2 regions of the Rhizobium sp. Leaf341 genome follow, and region 1 is predicted to be linked to the other one. Evidence: riboswitches for the same ligand, from Rfam matches in the RefSeq annotation. Region 1 holds a riboswitch; the other holds the start of a gene.
What was found. Region 1 has a riboswitch for thiamine pyrophosphate ahead of ASG03_RS18810 (ABC transporter permease). Riboswitches for the same ligand answer to the same signal wherever they lie in the genome.

Region 2: it holds a riboswitch for thiamine pyrophosphate, as region 1 does, so the genes downstream of both, thiC (phosphomethylpyrimidine synthase ThiC) here and ASG03_RS18810 (ABC transporter permease) in region 1, are expected to answer to the same signal.

What each region holds. Positions count from the first base shown of each region.
Region 1 is NZ_LMPE01000015.1:884,030-889,483, reverse strand. It holds gene ASG03_RS18815 (amidase) at 1-373, shown strand, start outside; gene ASG03_RS21595 (hypothetical protein) at 532-1,071, shown strand; gene ASG03_RS21590 (hypothetical protein) at 1,276-1,674, shown strand; TPP riboswitch at 2,129-2,232, shown strand; gene ASG03_RS18810 (ABC transporter permease) at 2,348-3,142, shown strand; gene ASG03_RS18805 (ABC transporter substrate-binding protein) at 3,142-4,083, shown strand; gene ASG03_RS18800 (hydroxyethylthiazole kinase) at 4,080-4,832, shown strand; gene thiE (thiamine phosphate synthase) at 4,801-5,454, shown strand, end outside.
Region 2 is NZ_LMPE01000014.1:1,785-7,238, forward strand. It holds gene ASG03_RS14315 (substrate-binding periplasmic protein) at 113-931, opposite strand; gene thiC (phosphomethylpyrimidine synthase ThiC) at 1,230-3,056, opposite strand; TPP riboswitch at 3,144-3,255, opposite strand; gene ASG03_RS14325 (WGR domain-containing protein) at 3,411-3,689, shown strand; gene repA (plasmid partitioning protein RepA) at 4,184-5,454, shown strand, end outside.

The DNA of each region.
Region 1 (5,454 bases):
GGGCGCCGCGGTCACCGGCGTCGACGCTGTCGCAGGATTCGGGCAGACGATGGAAATGCGCAGGGCCGCTGCCCGTCTTTTTTCGACCGTGGATGCGGTCATCTCGCCCACCAATCCGATCGTTTCCTATCCGGCCGAATGGGCCTCGCCGACCAATGATCCGGAGCGGCCGTTCGAGCACATTGCCTTCACCGTCCCATGGAACATGTCGGAACAGCCGGCGGCGTCGATCAATGCGGGATTCTCCATCTCCGGCCTGCCGATCGGCCTGCAGATCGTAGGCCCCCGTTTCGCCGATCTCAAGGTGCTGCAACTGTCGAAGCTGTTGGAAACGATGACCGGCGGCATCCGGCACTGGCCGCGTCCGGGCTGAAGCGCGCCTGCGGGCTTGCAAGGCAGGCTTGCGGGGTTTCGGGAAACGTCATCACCCACGGGTTTTTGCCGCGAGCACACTGTACTTCCCAATATCAGAGAATGTCAGGCCCCTGATTGTGTGGCATAGAGGTTTCGCCACTTTAGAGACATCTAATTATGCCGCACGAAACCATTTTCTACCGGAATACCATCAACGATTTATCGCATTTGGACCAACGGTCTTATGACTTTTCGTGGACCGAGCCTGATTATCCGCCCTTCCAGTTTAAGGTATGGGTGCGCTACAGCCCGCATTGTTACTCTCGACAGGTTGATCCTGATGAAGCAGGTCCTGATGATGTGCTCGTGTATGATCCGCATCACACCCGGGTGTTCTGCCCTGAGCGGTACATCGAAACGCCAAGGCTTGTCGAGATCATCAACTCAGTGATGTCAAAGCCCACGACAAGGGTAAGTACAACTACCAAAGGAAACCAGCACGTTTTCCAGCTATTCATTCGTAACGGATCATCGCAGCGGTATTGCGTCTTCTTCAGCCTGAAAAACTCGGACGTTCAGCCGATAGACGGCCCATCCCATTATCTCGACGCACATATCGAAAGTGCCTATGTGAAGGATGAGAGAGTAGGGGTTGTGACATCAATGCCGTTTGGAAGACTGGCACATCACACGAAGAAAAATATCCGATACCGCTAAAAAAGGCGGGGGACGGTTTGTGCCGCCCCCCATATGGTATCCTCGACTAAGTCAAACTCCTAAGAGCCCACAGCCATAAGCAAGTGACCGGAATTAACCGACGACATCCGCACTATCAGTCTCTACGCGAGAAACCTCAGTCGATCTGTGCAGACGCGGAAATATGTATGCTGGAAATGCCATAATGTCAATATGTGGCAATTAATGGCAATCAAAACCAATGCGCCCACGACAATCCCGCAACTGTTGACTCATATAGGAAATCTTTTTCCTGCTGTAGCCGCCATTAGCCGGAAAAAAATTGCAGCATCCGCAATTGCTTTACCTGCACAAGCGCTCCGGTCATCATGCAGCAAACGTGAGGTTGTCCGCATGAATGAAATCGTCGCTCGTCTTGCTTGGTCATCGACCCGTCGCCGATGCGCCTCTACGGGCATGGTCATCGGCATCTTCATCGCCCTGTTCATTCCCGGATTTGGGATTACATCAAGTGGCGGGGCGATATCAGGTAGAGGCGTGGCGCTCATCGTCTTCGCTTTAATCGGCTGGCTTATCGGACGATCCATTGGCGTTGAAGTCGAAGAGCGTAAGAAGCGGCTCTGATCTCACCTACTTTGTCTCTGTGATACTGATCAATGGCAATCGACCCTGAAGTTTAACATTACATTAGAGGTCTCTATCAAGCGATCAAAACCTATAGAAAGGCATCATAGCATCATAGCATCATAGCATCATAGCATCATAGCATCATAGCAGAGAATCGAGACGGAATGCATCGTCTTGAGGAAGAAGCGAAGCGAAAGCAGCAGAAAATTACCGATTACGGTGAGGGATTTAGCATTTTTTTGGGAAAATGAATTTAAAAAATGATTTTAAATTCTGTTGTTATACAAAATCATTTCGAATTACTGCAACTTCCTGTCTTTAGGCTTTAAACGGCGTGTTTGGGCGGGAGCAAAATGAGCACTAAAATGAGCAGTTTCAGACTGATGGGCGAGTGCGTACAGCTCCGCAGCACAAGGGTGTTGACAAAAACCCCATTGTTTTCATAGGTTAGCGGCATTCCGACGGGTGTCCTTCAAGGGGCTGAGATGGCGAAAGCCGAACCGTTATGAACCTGATCCGGGTCATACCGGCGTAGGAACGGAAAACAGGTGTCCGCCCACGGCCCTTTCTCTCTTCTCCGCTCGCCTGGATCTCCGTCGCCGATGTGGAGATCGCTCATGCTGCCGCCCGTTTGTCCGCTTTTCCCGCCGCATCAGGTGAACGGCTAGCCGTGCGCGCCCTGCATGCGGCCCTGGGGCTCGGTGTGTTGGTGCTGCTGTGGCAGGCAGGCACGGCCGCGTTCTCGCCGCCGGCCTATCTGCTGCCGTCGCCGCTGGCCGTTGTCGCGGTGTTTCGCGACCAGCCCGCCTTCCTGATGGCGCAGAGCCTCGTGACCCTTTCGGAAATCCTGATCGGGCTCGTGGCCGGTGCGGCCCTCGGCGCGGGAACGGCGTTCGTGCTTGCGGCGCATCCGCGCCTCGGACCGTTCGTCTGGCCGACGATTCTCGTTCTCCAGGCGCTGCCGGTTTTCGTGCTCGCACCGATCCTCGTCGTCTGGCTCGGCTTCGGCATGGCGTCCAAGGTCGCGATGACGGTGCTGATCATCTTCTTCCCCGTCGCCTCCGCCTTTGCGGACGGGTTGAACCGGACGGAGCGGGACATCGTGGACGCGGTGTCGCTGACGCAGGCCACGCACTGGCAGGCGCTGGTGTCGGTGCGCGCACCGCTCGCGCTTCCAAGCCTTGTCTCCGGCCTGCGGGTCGCCGCGCCGCTGGCGCCGCTCGGGGCCGTGGTCGGCGAGTGGGTCGGGGCGTCGGCCGGCCTCGGCTTTGTCATGGTGCAGGCCAATGCCCGCATGCAGACCGCGACCGTCTTTGCCGCCATGGCGGTGCTGGCCGTCATAACCCTCATCCTGCGCCTGCTGGTCGATATCCTCACGTCTCGCCTTGCGCCCTGGGCGCGCGAGAGCGACCGCCCGCGGCGGGCCCCCAAATCCTTTGAAACCGTCTCATCCTGGAGATCTTGATGATCCGCCTTCTCGTCGCGACGATGCTCGCCATGACCGGTCTTCTGACCACCTCCGCTCAAGCCGCCGACAAATTGACCGTGCTGCTCGAATGGTTCGTCAATCCTGACCACGCACCCCTGGTGATCGCGCAGGAAAAGGGGCTGTTTGCCAAGGCCGGGCTCGATGTCGAGCTCGTGCCGCCCGCCGACCCGTCGGTCGTGCCGCGGCTGGTCGCGGCCAAGCAGGCGGATATCGGCATCCACTACCAGCCCAATCTCTACCGCGACCATGAAGCAGGCCTGCCGATCGTGCGGTTCGGGACCCTGGTCGAAACACCCTTGAACACGGTGACGGTTCTCGCCGACGGGCCGATCAAGAGCCTGAAGGATCTGAAGGGGCGCAAGGTCGGCTACTCGGTTTCGGGTTTCGAGGACGTGCTGCTTCAGCGCATGCTGGCGTCTGCAGGGCTCGGAAAGGACGATGTCGACCTCGTCAACGTCAACTTCTCCTTGTCGCCGTCGCTCATTTCCGGGGCCGTCGATGCCACGATCGGCGGATATCGCAATTTCGAGCTGACCCAGATGAAGCTCGAGGGTCATCCGGGACGCGCCTTCTTCCTCGAGGAGCACGGCATCCCGACCTATGACGAACTCGTCTTCGTCACGCATCGGGATCTCCTTTCGGACGATCGGCTGCCGCGCTTCCTCGCAGCCGTCGAGGAGGCCTCCATCTTTCTCACCAACCATCCGGACGAGGCCTGGGCCGTGTTTGCCAAAGCCTATCCGAACCTCGACGACGAGCTGAACCGCACCGCCTTTTTCGACACGCTGCCACGGTTCGCCAAGCGTCCCGCGGCGCTCGACACGGGCCGCTATGCCCGCTTCGGCGCCTTCATGAAGGATGAGGGCTTGATCGCGAAAGCGCCGGATGTCGCCGAAATTGCCGTGGAGCTGAAATGACCGGCCTTAGTGCACAGATCGCTGCGGATATCCTGGCGCGGGTGCGGCAGGCGCGTCCGCGCGTCCACTGTCTCATGAACACCGTGGTTCAGAAGTTCACGGCCGACGGCATTACGGTCATCGGTGGCCTGCCCTCGATGACCGGGTCGCTCGAAGAGGTCGAGAGCTTCGTCGCCCGTGCGGATGCGCTGACCGTCAATCTCGGCACGCTCGACGCGGAACGGCGTGCGGCGATCCGGCTCGGCGTCGCGGTGGCGCGGGCACAAGGTAAACCCTGGATCGTCGATCCCGTCCATTGCGATTACTCGCCGTCCCGGCTCGCTTTCGCACAGGAGCTGATCGCGCTTCGCCCGACCGTCGTGCGCGGCAACCGCGCCGAGATGGCGTTGATCGGCGAGACGCCCGGCATCCTGCGGATCGTGACCGGTCCGGTCGATCGGCTGCAGGTCGGCCATTCCTGCGTGGAGATCGCCAACGGGCATCCCTTCATGGCGCAGGTCACCGGCACCGGATGCCTCTCGGGCGGCGTCATCGCAGCCTTTCTCGCCGCCGAGCCCGATGCGCTGGCGGCGGCCGGTTCCGCTCTCGCGGTTACCGGCGTCGCGGCCGAACTGGCGGCGTCGAGGGCACAGGGGCCCGGCACCTTCGCGCCGCTGTTTCTCGACGCGCTCGCCGCCGTCGGCGAGGCCGACATTCTTCCTCTTGCAAGGATCCACCATGACCAGCATGACCTCATCGGGCGTCGATAATCGCCTCAACGCGATCGTCGATGCATCGCTCGCCGACATCGCGCCTCTGCCGGACCTGGCACGGGCCGCCGCCCGGAATGGCGCAACCCTGATCCAGTATCGCGACAAAACGGCATCGACGCGCGTCATGGTCGAGCGGGCGACGTCCATCCGGGAGGCGCTTGCCGGCACGGGCGTTGCCTTCGTCGTCAACGACCGGGTGGACGTGGCGCTCGCAGCCGGTGCGGACGGGGTGCACCTCGGTGCCGACGACATGGATGCGGAGACGGCACGGCGTCTGCTGGGCGGGACGGCCATCATCGGGCTGACCGTGAAGACGGAAGCCGATGCGGACCGTGCGGGTCGAGCGCCCGCGACCTATGCCTGCATCGGCGGCGTGTTCGAGACCCTTTCCAAGGTCAATCCGGATCCGCCGGTCGGGCTTTCCGGGCTCCGCACCTTGCGCGAAGCGATCCGCCGCCTCAGCCCCGATCTGCCTGTCAGTGCCATCGCCGGGATCGATCTGGCACGGGTGCCGGAGGTCATTGCCGCCGGCGCCGACGGTGTCGCGGTGATCTCTGCAATCTTCAGGTCCGGTGACATTGGGGGAGCGACCCGGTCGTTCCGCTCGGCGGTGGATGCC
Region 2 (5,454 bases), on a different contig from region 1:
GACTCCGGCCGGAATCAGGCAAGCGTCCATGCAGGCGCGTCACGGTGTCGGATCCCGACGTCGAGCCGGCGCCCTGGACCTTGCTGCTCCACGCATCCGGCCCGGGCATTCTCTATTTCACAAATCGTGGCGCACCGACGTCGAGGAGGGCGGGATCGAAACCGACGTCCTGGACGGCCTTTGCCATCGAACCGTCGGCGTGCTGGTGTGCAATGCTGAGATCGAGGGCCGTCCCGAGCGAAGTGTTGCCCTTGGTGTAGAGCACGGTGGTCTGTGGCGGCAGGACGGTCGCCTGGATGCGATCATCGGGTTCCGCGATCCTGATGGCGATGCCGGGATACGCCCCTTGAGCCTTCTGATTGTAGCTTCCGGCGTTGTAGCCGAGGAACCCGACGTCCAGACGGTCGGCGGCGAGATCCTGTGCCAAGGCCACCGGGGTCGGATAGAGCTTGAGGTTCGAACCGAACAGCTTTTGCAGGTCGCTGACCCAGAAGAACCCGGTGACGGTCCCTGCCCTCTTGCCGAGGGTCGCCGCGATGGTCGTGTCGCCCGCCTTCGAGTAGATCCCCATGTGGTCGATATAGAGCGGCGCGGATTGGTCCAGCACCTGCCGGCGCTTTTCCGTGCGGTTCCAGCTCCCGATCGCGACGTCCGCTTTGCCGGAGATCACCGACTGGATCGTCGCGGCCGGATCCATCACCTGCGTGACGACGTCGAGGCAATGGTCGGTGGCAAACCGCGTGACGATCTGCGGGTCGATCCCCGTGATCGTCCCGTCCGGCGATGCGAAGGTGAAGGGCGGATAGTCGTAGGCGGCGACCGTCAGCTTGCCCGGCGTGATCGTGGCGATCCGTTCCGCACAATCTCCTGCATGGGCAGCATGCGGTAGGAGAAGCGACAGGACGGTGGAGAGGACGAGAGAGGGTTTCATGCCGTGTCTCCGTGATGCGGCCGGGACCCGTCCGCCGTTGTGAACCGATCCGTGTTTTTCCATACTGTTCACGACGCAATCGAAAAATCAACCCGAAAATCTATGCGGATCTGCTCATATTCCAGCACTTCGAACGACCTGACGCAGCCGCCCCGACGTCTCCATCCATGCCGGCCAGGTAACGCACCAGAGGTAACGCGCCAGATTTGACGCGCCGGGGCCAACCGCCTCGCACGCCCGGCCGGAGGAGACCGTCGGGCAAGCGTCGTCGCGGTCGACGGCGTGTGGGCCGATCCGCTCAGGCCCCCTCGCCCCTTCCCTCTTCCCCGCCGCCGGCCGCCGGGACGGCAGACCCGACGCTCAGCGCCTCGGCGCGGATGTCGTGGGAGATGCGCATGGAACAGAATTTGGGTCCGCACATCGAACAGAACGGGGTGGACTTGTGGACGTCCTTCGGCAGGGTCTCGTCATGAAAGGCGCGCGCCGTGTCGGGGTCGAGGGAGAGGTTGAACTGGTCTTCCCAGCGGAATGCGAAGCGGGCCCGCGACAGGGCATCGTCGCGCAGCCGGGCCGCGGGATGCCCCTTGGCGAGATCGGCGGCATGGGCGGCGATCTTGTAGGTGATCACGCCGGTCTTGACATCCTTGCGGTCGGGCAGGCCGAGATGTTCCTTCGGCGTGACGTAGCACAGCATGGCCGTGCCGAACCATCCGATCATTGCCGCGCCGATGCCGGAGGTGATGTGATCGTAGCCGGGCGCGATATCGGTCGTCAGCGGGCCAAGGGTGTAGAACGGCGCCTCGCCACACACCGCGAGCTGTTTGTCCATATTGGCCTTGATCTTGTGCATCGGCACATGGCCCGGCCCTTCGATCATCACCTGGCAATCGCGATCCCAGGCGATGCGCGTGAGGTCCCCGAGCGTTTCCAGTTCGGCAAACTGCGCCGCATCGTTTGCATCCGCAATCGAGCCCGGTCGCAGCCCGTCCCCCAGCGAAAAGGACATGTCGTATGCCCGGGCGATCTCGCAGATCTCCGCAAAATGCGTGTAGAGGAAATTCTCGCGGCGATGATGCAGGCACCACTTCGCCATGATGGATCCGCCGCGCGAGACGATGCCCGTCACCCGGTTGGCCGTCAGCGGAATATAGGCGCGCCGAACGCCGGCATGGATGGTGACGTAATCCACCCCCTGCTCCGCCTGCTCGATCAAGGTGTCGCGATAGACCTCCCAGGTTAGGTCCTCGGCGACGCCGTTGACCTTCTCGAGCGCCTGGTAGAGCGGCACGGTGCCGATGGGCACTGGCGCATTGCGGAGGATCCAGTCGCGGATGTTGTGAATATTGCGCCCGGTCGACAGGTCCATGACCGTATCGGCGCCCCAGCGGATCGCCCAGACCATCTTGTCCACCTCTTCCTCCATGGACGAGGTGACGGCGGAATTGCCGATATTGGCGTTGATCTTCACGAGGAAATTCCGGCCGATGATCATCGGCTCGAGCTCGGCATGATTGATGTTGGCGGGAATGATCGCCCGGCCCGCCGCGATTTCCGCGCACACGAATTCCGGTGTGACAAGGTCCGGTATGGCGGCGCCGAAACTTTCGCCATCCCGCCCCGTGCTATTTCGGGCTGCACCCTCGCCTCCCCCTTCCCGCTGCATCTGCCGGCCGAGGTTTTCGCGAATGGCGACGTATTCCATCTCCGCCGTGATGATGCCGGCACGCGCATAGGCCAACTGCGTGACCGCCCGCCTGCCCGATGCCTTCAAGGGAGCAACGGGCGTCGGAAAGGCCGGCGTCAGACGATCGCCGGCGGCAAAGCCGTTGTCGGCAGCCGTCACGGCCCGGCCGTCATAGGCGACGACATCGTTCCGGGCGCGTACCCAGGCGTCGCGCAAACGCGGTAGGCCGCGCGCGATCGAGATGCTCTGGGCGGGATCCGTATAGGGCCCGGAGGGATCGTAGAGCGTGACGGGCGGCTCGTCGGCATCGACGTGCAGCGATACCGCGCGCATCGGCACGCGGAGATCCGGGTAGAGCGTTCCCGGCGTGAACACCTTTGTCGAGGCGGGCAGCGGGCCGGTGGTAACGTGGGGAAGGCAGGATCGGTCGACAGAGGTCATGGCGAGGCGCTCCAAGGGTTGGAGACCCGGTCCGGAACGGCAAGGGGAAGGGGCGCACAGCCGGTGCCGGACGAGAACGCCCGAACGTCTGCCTGCATCGCACCGTCCCTCCGCCAGTATGAACTGGATCAGGTTCAACGGGTCCCTGCGCGCGCTAGCAGTATCTCAGCCCCTTGCCGGGACCCCCCTGGTGAATATGCGCAACCTTGCATGGAGCCCGCGTGGCGTCAAGGGCGTCCCCGCAGCGCCAGACGGGCGGGGGCAGCGCGTTCGATCACGACCGTGAATCAAACAGGGCGGATCGATTCATAAGTCTCGTTGGACCTTGGCCTCCCTGCGCGCGAGCATGCGGGCATGACGCTGTCCCGCTACCACCTGCATCTCGAGCGCTGCGATCCCGCACGCAACATGGCACGCTTCTACGCCCTGTCGCTGGAGCCTTCCTTGTTCGGCGACGTCGTGCTTGTGCGGCGATGGGGACGGATCGGTGCGGTGGGTCGCTCGCGGTTGGATGTCTTCCCGGACGAGCAGGCAGCTGTCTGCGCGATGATGGATCTTCTGCGGCAGAAACGGGCGCGCGGCTATGCCGTGGGGCAATGGGGTGCCGGCCGGGGTCAGCGGCGGCGGGCGTGACGCGGCGATAGCGAGTTGACAGCTGTCAACTTTGTCCCCGGGAATGCGGGATGTCGTTCAAAGTTGACAGCTGTCAACTTCCCGCTCTCGCAAAAGTCCGTCCGGTTTGCGGGGATGCGAATGCCAGAAATGCCATGCAGATCAACACGCGACGACGCTTTTTCTCCACGGCGTGCGGTGGCGCTTTACCCTCGCAGCACAGGAAGCAGACAGGCAAGGAACGGTGCTGTGGACAGGAGGGGCTTGCAAAAATGGCTGGCGCAGAAATCGCTTGACGCGACTCGCATGCGGCCTCAGCTTCTAACGCCAGATGGCGAATATCAAGGCCGCCGGCGTAACGGACTGCCTCCTCTGTATATAGGGCGGCGCAACGTATACCCTGAAGGTCGAGAATCGCTGGCAGGGCGGCGGCGCGTCCACCCCTGAGCCCGATACGCATCATCCGTCGGTCGCGCCTCCTGCGCAAGCCGGCAGACAGCAAGGAACGAGACACCATGGCCCAACCGGCCCCCACGACACGCACCGGCCCGAAAGACGAGGCGCCGGCGCCCTCGGCGGATCTGACGATCGCCGCGGACGCGAGCGCGCTGTCGGAGCAGCTGAAGGCGATGCGCGAGCGGCTGTTTCCGCCGACGTCGACAAAGACGCTGCGGCCGTTTTCCTCCGGCGAGGCGGCCAAGCTGATCGGCGTGTCCGACGGCTATCTGCGCCAGCTGTCGCTCGCCGGGGAGGGGCCGCAGCCCGAGACGGGGGTCGGCGGCCGTCGGTTCTATTCGCTGGCCGACATCAATGCGCTGCGCGTGCATCTGTCGGACCAGGCCATGGCCAAGGGGCATGTCGCCAAGGCGCGCGGCTATCTGCCGCGGCGGGATGCCGACGCCGGCGAACGGCTCCAGGTCATCTCGGTCACCAACTTCAAGGGCGGTTCGGGAAAGACGACCTCCGCCGTGCATCTGGCGCAATATCTGGCGCTCACCGGCCACCGGGTGCTGGCGATCGACCTCGATCCGCAGGCGTCGCTTTCGGCGCTGTTCGGCTACCAGCCCGAGCTGGACCTGACCGGCAACGATACGCTCTACGGCGCAATCCGCTATGATGCGGAACAGCGGCCCTTGTCCGACGTCATCCGCCAGACCTATTTTCCTGGGCTCGATCTCGTGCCCGGCAATATCGAGCTGCAGGAGTTCGAGCATGTGACGCCGCAGGCGCTGGCGGATCGGCAATCGGGCCGGGAAGGGGGCGTCGACAGCGGCCCCCTGTTCTTTGCCCGCATCCAGGCGGTGCTCGGCACGGTGGAGGCGGATTACGACGTTGTCGTTATCGATTGCCCGCCCCAGCTCGGCTATCTCACCCTGTCGGCGCTCTGTGCCTCCACCTCCGTCATCGTGACCGTGCATCCGCAGATGCTGGACATCGCCTCGATGAACCAGTTCCTGTTCATGACGGCGGATCTTCTGTCGGTGGTGCGCGACGCCGGAGGCACGCTCAACTTCGACTTCCTGCGCTATCTCGTCACCCGCTTCGAGCCGAACGACGGGCCGCAAGCCCAGATCGTCGGCTTCATGCGGTCCCTGTTCGGCGAACGCGTGCTGACGGCGCCGATGGTGAAGTCCACCGCGGTGTCGGATGCGGGCCTGACGAAACAGACGCTCTACGAGGTCGGGCGCGAAAACTTCACCCGGGCGACCTACGACCGCGCGGTGGAATCGATGAATGCCGTCAACAGCGAGATCGGGGCGCTGGTGCATGCGGTGTGGAACCGCTG